Regions from separate parts of the Paenarthrobacter sp. Y-19 genome, predicted to be linked through region 2. Evidence: riboswitches for the same ligand, from Rfam matches in the RefSeq annotation. Region 2 holds a riboswitch; each other region holds the start of a gene.
What was found. A riboswitch is a leader RNA that binds a small molecule or an ion and turns the genes downstream of it on or off. The one in region 2 is predicted to bind cyclic di-AMP.
Positions count from the first base shown of each region.

Region 1: another riboswitch for cyclic di-AMP. It lies ahead of PYR64_RS17950 (hypothetical protein); the one in region 2 lies ahead of PYR64_RS01785 (hypothetical protein).
Region 3: another riboswitch for cyclic di-AMP. It lies ahead of PYR64_RS21440 (NlpC/P60 family protein); the one in region 2 lies ahead of PYR64_RS01785 (hypothetical protein).

Region 1 covers NZ_CP119414.1:3,836,505-3,838,699, forward strand. The annotation lists gene PYR64_RS17940 (ATP-dependent DNA ligase) at 1-525, opposite strand, end outside; gene PYR64_RS17945 (hypothetical protein) at 572-802, shown strand; cyclic di-AMP (ydaO/yuaA leader) riboswitch at 931-1,081, shown strand; gene PYR64_RS17950 (hypothetical protein) at 1,097-2,195, shown strand, end outside.
Region 2 covers NZ_CP119414.1:357,039-359,233, forward strand. The annotation lists gene PYR64_RS01785 (hypothetical protein) at 142-999, opposite strand; cyclic di-AMP (ydaO/yuaA leader) riboswitch at 1,003-1,190, opposite strand; gene PYR64_RS01790 (HAMP domain-containing sensor histidine kinase) at 1,299-2,195, opposite strand, start outside.
Region 3 covers NZ_CP119414.1:4,537,664-4,539,858, forward strand. The annotation lists gene PYR64_RS21435 (copper resistance CopC family protein) at 68-700, shown strand; cyclic di-AMP (ydaO/yuaA leader) riboswitch at 851-1,042, shown strand; gene PYR64_RS21440 (NlpC/P60 family protein) at 1,046-1,837, shown strand; gene PYR64_RS21445 (FAD-binding protein) at 1,942-2,195, opposite strand, start outside.

The sequences.
Region 1 (2,195 bases), 1.1 Mb from region 2:
GTCGAGGCCTGCTCCCTCAAGCTGCACGAACCATTCCTTGGCGCGCCCCAGGTCCGTCACCGCAGGCGTTACGTACACAGGAGGCCGGGCGTCGGCGAGGGCTTTCTCCAAGGCCGCGCGCCGCTCGGCGAAGGGCCGGCCGGTCAGATCCTCGTCGCCGAGGGCAAGCAGGTCGAACGCCACCAGGGACGCAGGCGTCTTCTCCGCAAGCATCCGAACCCGGCTGTCCGCGGGATGGATTCGCTGCTGCAGCACGTCGAACTCAAGCCTGTTGCCCTGGATCAGGATGATCTCGCCGTCTACAACGCACTTGTCCGGAAGGTTCTTCTTCAGCGCTTCCACCAGCTCCGGGAAGTAGCGGGTCATGGGCTTTTCGTTGCGGCTGCCCAGGACGATGTCGTCCCCGTCCTTGAAGACGATGGTCCGGAATCCGTCCCATTTGGGCTCGTAATGCCCAACGTCGGGGATGTTCGGGACGGACTTGGCGAGCATGGGCGAAACGGGCGGCATCACTGGTAGGTCCATAGCTCATGTCTACCGGCCAGTACGTGCCCAAGGCTAGTGTTGGCGGATGGACATCTTAGCCGTGTTGGCAGCAGTGCTCGGAGCTCCCGCGCTCATGGGCGCGCTTTGGTACTGGATTGCGCGGGAGAACAAGCGCGGCGTCCGGCGGGCCGCAGCAGGCGGCTTGCTGGGGATCGCAGACGAAGTCTTCCGCCCTGCCACACATCAGGCCCACCAGGTCCGGAAAATCGAACACGAACTCCCCGCCCCCGCACCGGCCCCGAAGCCTAAGCGGTAGCCCCCTCCCGCGGGGGCAGAACTACCGCCCGTTACATTAATGTGACTTTACTTTCCGCCTCCTGTACGGTCGTAGGGCGACCCGATCTCCGCTGGGCCGCTTCTGGATTGACGCCGGGCTCTGCCGCAATCCAGGATCCGCCAGACCCGCGGCAGAGACGGGGGACCCACAGTTTCCCGGGCTTGTTTTCTCCGCAAGCCCTTGGGGTGAAGCCGCCACGCGCGGCCGGACGGCCTCGTCCGAACCCGACAGCTAACCTCGCAGGCGTTGAGAGGCACAACCATGTCCCCAACCATGGATAACCCACGCCGCGCGCAACTCGAGCGCGAGCGCACCAAGCCAACCGGACGCCGTCGGGCCCAACCCAGCGGATCCCCGGAACCAGCCACGACGGCGATCCCCACCGTAACGGCACCCACTCCGGCATCACCCGCTACGGCTGCGCCCACCACGCGGGCTGCGGCCCGGGCCGCTGAGCGTGAGCGTGCGGCAAGGGCTGTGATCGCCCCTGCCGAGCCGAAGGCAGCCCCTGCGCTTCCGGAGCCGGCAACCGCAGCGATTCCGGTAGTCGAAGCCGCGCGGGCCGCAGCTCCGGCATCCACCACACCAGGGCCTCCCACGTCAGCCATTCCCGTGGTTGCCGCCCGCAAGGCAGCCACCCGCGGGGAAGCCGGAGCCGAAGCGGCCGCCCCGTCCCCGGCGGCATCCCGCAAGACACCTCCGCCGGTGACGGCATCAACCCTCGGCACCACCTCCTCATTTGGCCGCGAACCCCAAGCTGTTCTGCGGAAAGCAGCGTCGGTGAAACACATGAGCCAGCGCATGGCAGTGGTTGCCGGAGCGCTGGGCCTGGTACTGACTGCGGGAACCGTCGGGCAGGCACTGGAGCTTCCGTTCTTCGGTCAGGAAAGTCCGGCCCAGGAAGCCAGCGGCGGCCAGAGTGGCGAGGACCGCCAACCGGGCTCGGCAGCCCCTGCGCCCCGGGCTTCCTACACCACAGCGTCCTCCCCGTCGTCGTCGGGTCAATCGTCATCCGAAGCAGGCCAACCGGCGACGGTACCGGAGGCGACGGTTCCAGAAGCGCCTGTGGCGGTTTCGCCGTCGTCGGTTCCTTCACCGCACGTCTCCCTGGCAGCCCCTGTCTGGGTCCCCTCGGCGTCCGCCCCGGCAGTCGCAGCGCCGTCCCCCGTAGCCGGCACTCCGGCTCCGACCCAACCTGCGCCGGCGCCCGGCGACGTGCCCTCGGACACGATCACGACACCGCCGGCAACACCGACGCCCACCACGACGCCGACGCCGACCACCACTCCCACGCCGACCCCGACGCCAACACCGACGGGAACGCAAACGGCAAAGCCCCGGCCCACCGGCAAGCCCACCGCAGGCACGTCGC
Region 2 (2,195 bases):
CTTTAGGCGGAAGCTGTGACACTACTGTGAGCCCCGGCAAGCACCTGTGAAAACGAAAGAAGCCGCCCTGGTTCCCGCCATCCGCTCCAGTAAGAACTGAGGCAAACGGCGGAAGCCGGGGCGGCAATCAAACAGCTTGGCTTAGTACCAGTTGTTGGCCAGGTGGAAGGCCAGGGCAGCTGACGGGGATCCGTAGCGTTCCTTGATGTAGTTCAGGCCCCACTTGATCTGGGTCTGGTAGTTGGTCTGCCAGTCAGCGCCGGCAGAAGCCATCTTGCCGGCCGGAAGGGACTGGACAATGCCGTAGGCGCCGCTGGAGGCGTTGGTGGCAGTGGTCTTCCAGTTGGATTCCTTCTCCCACAGCGTGTTCAGTGCCGTCATTTCGGCGGCGCTCCAGCCGTAGCTGCCCAGAATGCTGGCGGCGTAGGCCTTGGCAGCAGCGGGGTCATCCACAGCCTTGGGAGCTGCTGCGGCGGCTGCGGCTTCTGCGGCGGCGGCAGCAGCGGCGTCGGCTGCCTGCTTTGCGGCAGCGTCAGCGGCGGCCTTTTCGGCGGCAGCCTTTTCTGCGGCGGCCTGGTCGGCTGCTGCTTGTGCGGCGGCGGCCTGATCGGCAGCGGCTTTGTCGGCGGCAGCCTTGTCAGCGGCAGCCTTTTCGGCGGCGGCTTTGTCAGCTGCGGCCTTGTCGGCGGCAGCCTTCTCAGCTGCGGCCTTCTTGGCTGCTGCGGCTTCCTCGGCGGCCTTGTTGTTGCTGGCCTCGGCGGCGGTCCGGGCTTCGGCCACGCGGCTTGCCTCAGGGAGAGTAAGAGCTGCGTTGGCGGCGGTTCCGAGCGATGCAACGCCCAGTGCAGCGGCTATAACACCGGCTACTACGGACATGCGTGCACCGGACTTGCCGTCACGGGCTGCCTTCTTGAGGACTGACTGCGACTTGGTCGACGGGTTGTCGTTATGGTCGCGGTGACGCGCGGAATGGCGCGTCTGATCGTTGAATTCAGACATGTGTGATTACCTCTCAGCGCCTGCGGAGTTAGCTGTCGGGTTCGGATGAGGTCATCCGGCCGCGCATCACGCTGCGGCTTCACCCCAAGGGCCGGCAATAAATGCCTGGGCCCGGAGACTCTGGGTCCCCCGTCTCTGCCTCGGAGAAAGTACGGACTCCGGGAAGTGGCAGAGCTCGGCGCATCCCGGATGTGGGCCAGTTGGGGCGACCCACCCTTTCGACGGTACAGGAGGTTTCTGCAGAAGTCACATTTAGGTAACAGAGATCACGACGACGGTGAGTCGCCTTGCCGGGATCGTTACAGTTGTCCGCCGCTCACGGTTGGAAGCCTCACGGCGAACTCCGTACGACCCGGACGGGAGGTCACTTCGACGCTTCCACCATGCGCTTCCACTATGGATTCCACGATCGACAGGCCCAGGCCTGACGTTCCTTCCGACCCCGACCGCGCTGCGTCGGCCCGGGCAAAGCGGGAGAAGATCCGGCCTTGGAAATCGTCCGGAATGCCGGGCCCGTTGTCCGTCACGGTCACCACTGCACTGCCGTCGGCCGAGAGCATCACGCCGGTGACAACCGTAGTTCCGGGATCTGTGTGCTTCCTAGCGTTCGAGAGCAGATTGGCCAGCACCTGGTGGAGCTGCGTGGCATCGCCGCGGACGGTGATGGGTTCATCAGGCAACGAGAGCTGCCAAATGTGGTCCGGGGCCATGACTTTCTCGTCGCTCACTGTCTCAACCACAAGGTGGGTCAGGTCCACATCGGTGACCTTGACCGGTTGGCCTTCATCCAGCCGTGCAAGCAACAGGAGGTCCTCCACCAGCGTGGTCATGCGCTCGGACTGGCTTTGGACCCTGGCCAGCGACTTCCTGCCGTCGTCCGTGAAGTTTTCGGTCATCCGCAGCAACTCGGTGTAGCCGCGGATGGCGGTCAGCGGGGTACGCAGTTCATGGGAGGCGTCCGCTACGAACTGCCGCACCTTGGTTTCGCTTTCCTGCCGGGCTTCCAGTGCGCTGGATACGTTGTTCAGCATTTGGTTCAGGGCGTAGCCGACGCTCCCTACTTCAGTGCCGGGATGGGAAGCCGACGCCGGGACCCGCACCGCAAGTGCCACCTCGCCGGCGTCGAGAGGGAGGCGTGAAACCTTGGTGGCGACTTCGGAGAGCTGCTCAAGCGGCCGCATGGTTCGCCGGATAAT
Region 3 (2,195 bases), 400 kb from region 2:
TTGAATGTGGGAGCTTCGGACCATTCCCCTAGTCTGTAAGGAAGCCAACACTAGGAGAAACCGCCCCATGCGTACCATCCGCCCGCTTCTGGCCGCCGTCGTCGCCGCCCTTGCCTTCGCGTCTGCCCTGCTGTTTTCCGCGGCTCCGGCGTCCGCGCACGATGTCGCGGAATCCACAGCGCCGGCGAACGGTGCAACCGTGGCTGAAGTGCCGGCGTCGGTCTCCATTACGTTCAACAACCGGCCGCTGGCCATCGGATCGGGCGTCTCCGTAACCTCCGGCGGCGAGAACTGGGCAGACGGGCCGGTCGAGATCATCGACAGCCAGGCCGTGCAGAAGCTCCGGGCCGGCGCGCCGGCGGGGGAGTACACGGTGGTGTGGCGCGTTGTCAGCTCCGATTCGCACCCCATCGAGGGCACCTTCAAGTTCACGGCCACAGCGGGAAGCACGACGGCGGCAAGCGGCTCGGCCGCCCCCTCGGCGTCCGCTTCGGCCACCTCGGGATCGGTGCCGTCCGCAGGTACGGCTCCTCCGGGAACAGTTGGCAGTTCGCCCGCCGCAGATGCGTCCCAGCCGTTCCCCTGGAGCATTGTTGTCATTGCGGTTGTTGCGGTTGCGCTCGTGATCTTCCTCGCCGTTACAGCCCGCAGGAAACTTGCCGGATCGGATGACGAAAACCGCCCGGAAGCCGCGGAATAGCGGGCTTTTCTACGTAGCTGCGAATATCTCGGTTCCGTTACCGCGACACGCCAAAGCCGCAGTCCTCGTTACTTAAATGTGACTTCGACGGGATCATCGCGTACGGTAGTACCTGTGCCTGTTCCACGTAGCGGGCACTTCCGGCCTGATTGCCTAGCTCTGCCGCAGTCCGGAATCCGTTCGCAGACAAACCTACGGCAGAGACGGGGAACCCATTTTGGGCCGCTTTCGAGCGTGCCTTGGGGTGAAGTCACGAAGCTTCCGCTGAACAGCGGGGGACAGTGGCCGGGTGACTCCCATCCGAATCCGACAGCTAACCTCGCAGGCATCGGGAGAGGCTCTTTCATGTCTTCACGCATTCTTCGCGGCCGTCGTAAGGCGGACAGCGTACGTCCTAATCCGTTCATCTCCATCTCCAAGGCAGTTGCCAGCAACGCTTCCGGCGCTGGCCGCCAGGCAGCTGTTATCGCAGCAGCTTCCGGACTCGTTCTGACCGGCTCTGTCGCTGCACACGCTGCAGAGGCTCCGGTCCAGCGCGATGCCAGCCCCGCCACGGTCGCCGAGACCGCTTCCGAGGCCCCCACCAAGGTTGTTACCGCTCTTTCTACGGCTACCATCAACTTCGAGCGTCCGGCTGTTGCTTCCGTTGCAGCTCCGGTCATCGAAAAGCCGGCTCCTGTAGTTGAAGCCCCCGCTGCCAAGCCGGCTGCCGTTACCGCTGCCGCAGCTGCGGCTCCCGTAGCTGCCCAGGCTGCAGTTGCAGCTCCGGCCGCTGTTGCACCTGCTGCTGCTCCTGTAGCTGCTGCTCCCGCTGCCGGCGGCGTCAACGCTGCCATGGTTGCCTCGGCTTACGCCCAGATCGGCATCATGCAGGACTGCACCGCCATGGTTGAGCGGGCCCTCGGTTCCGCCGGCATTCCGGTTGGCGACCTCGCCCCCATGCAGTTCATGAACTACGGCAAGGTTGTCAGCGACCCGCAGCCGGGCGACATGATCGTCCAGTCCGGCCACGTCGCCATCTACATCGGCAACGGCCAGGCAATCAGCGGTGGAATCAACGGCAACCAGACGGGCATCCACCCGATCAGCTGGTTGACCGCTACTGGTCCCATCACGTACGTACGCGCTGGCGCATAAGCCTCACGCTTCAACGCAAAGGCCGGTGTCTCCGAAGATCATCTTCGAGGACACCGGCCTTTGGCGTTTAAACTTCGTGTTGCGGCTGCCGTGAATGATGCCGGCTAGGCGATGGCGATACCCGGGCCGCCCGGGAGCGCCACTTTGGTGGAGATTGCCTGGCCCACTGCCTTGGCTTGCCGCAGGACTTCCTTGGGGCTGGGCGTAATGAGCTCGCCCACGCCCACCAAGTGCATTCCCACTGCCCGCATCGCGGAGACCAGGTTCTGCCCGACGGCGATTCCAAGTTCGGCCAGCATGCGGCGCAGCTGGCTCTGGGCGCAGCGTGTGACCACAATATGGTCTGCCAGGAGAACCC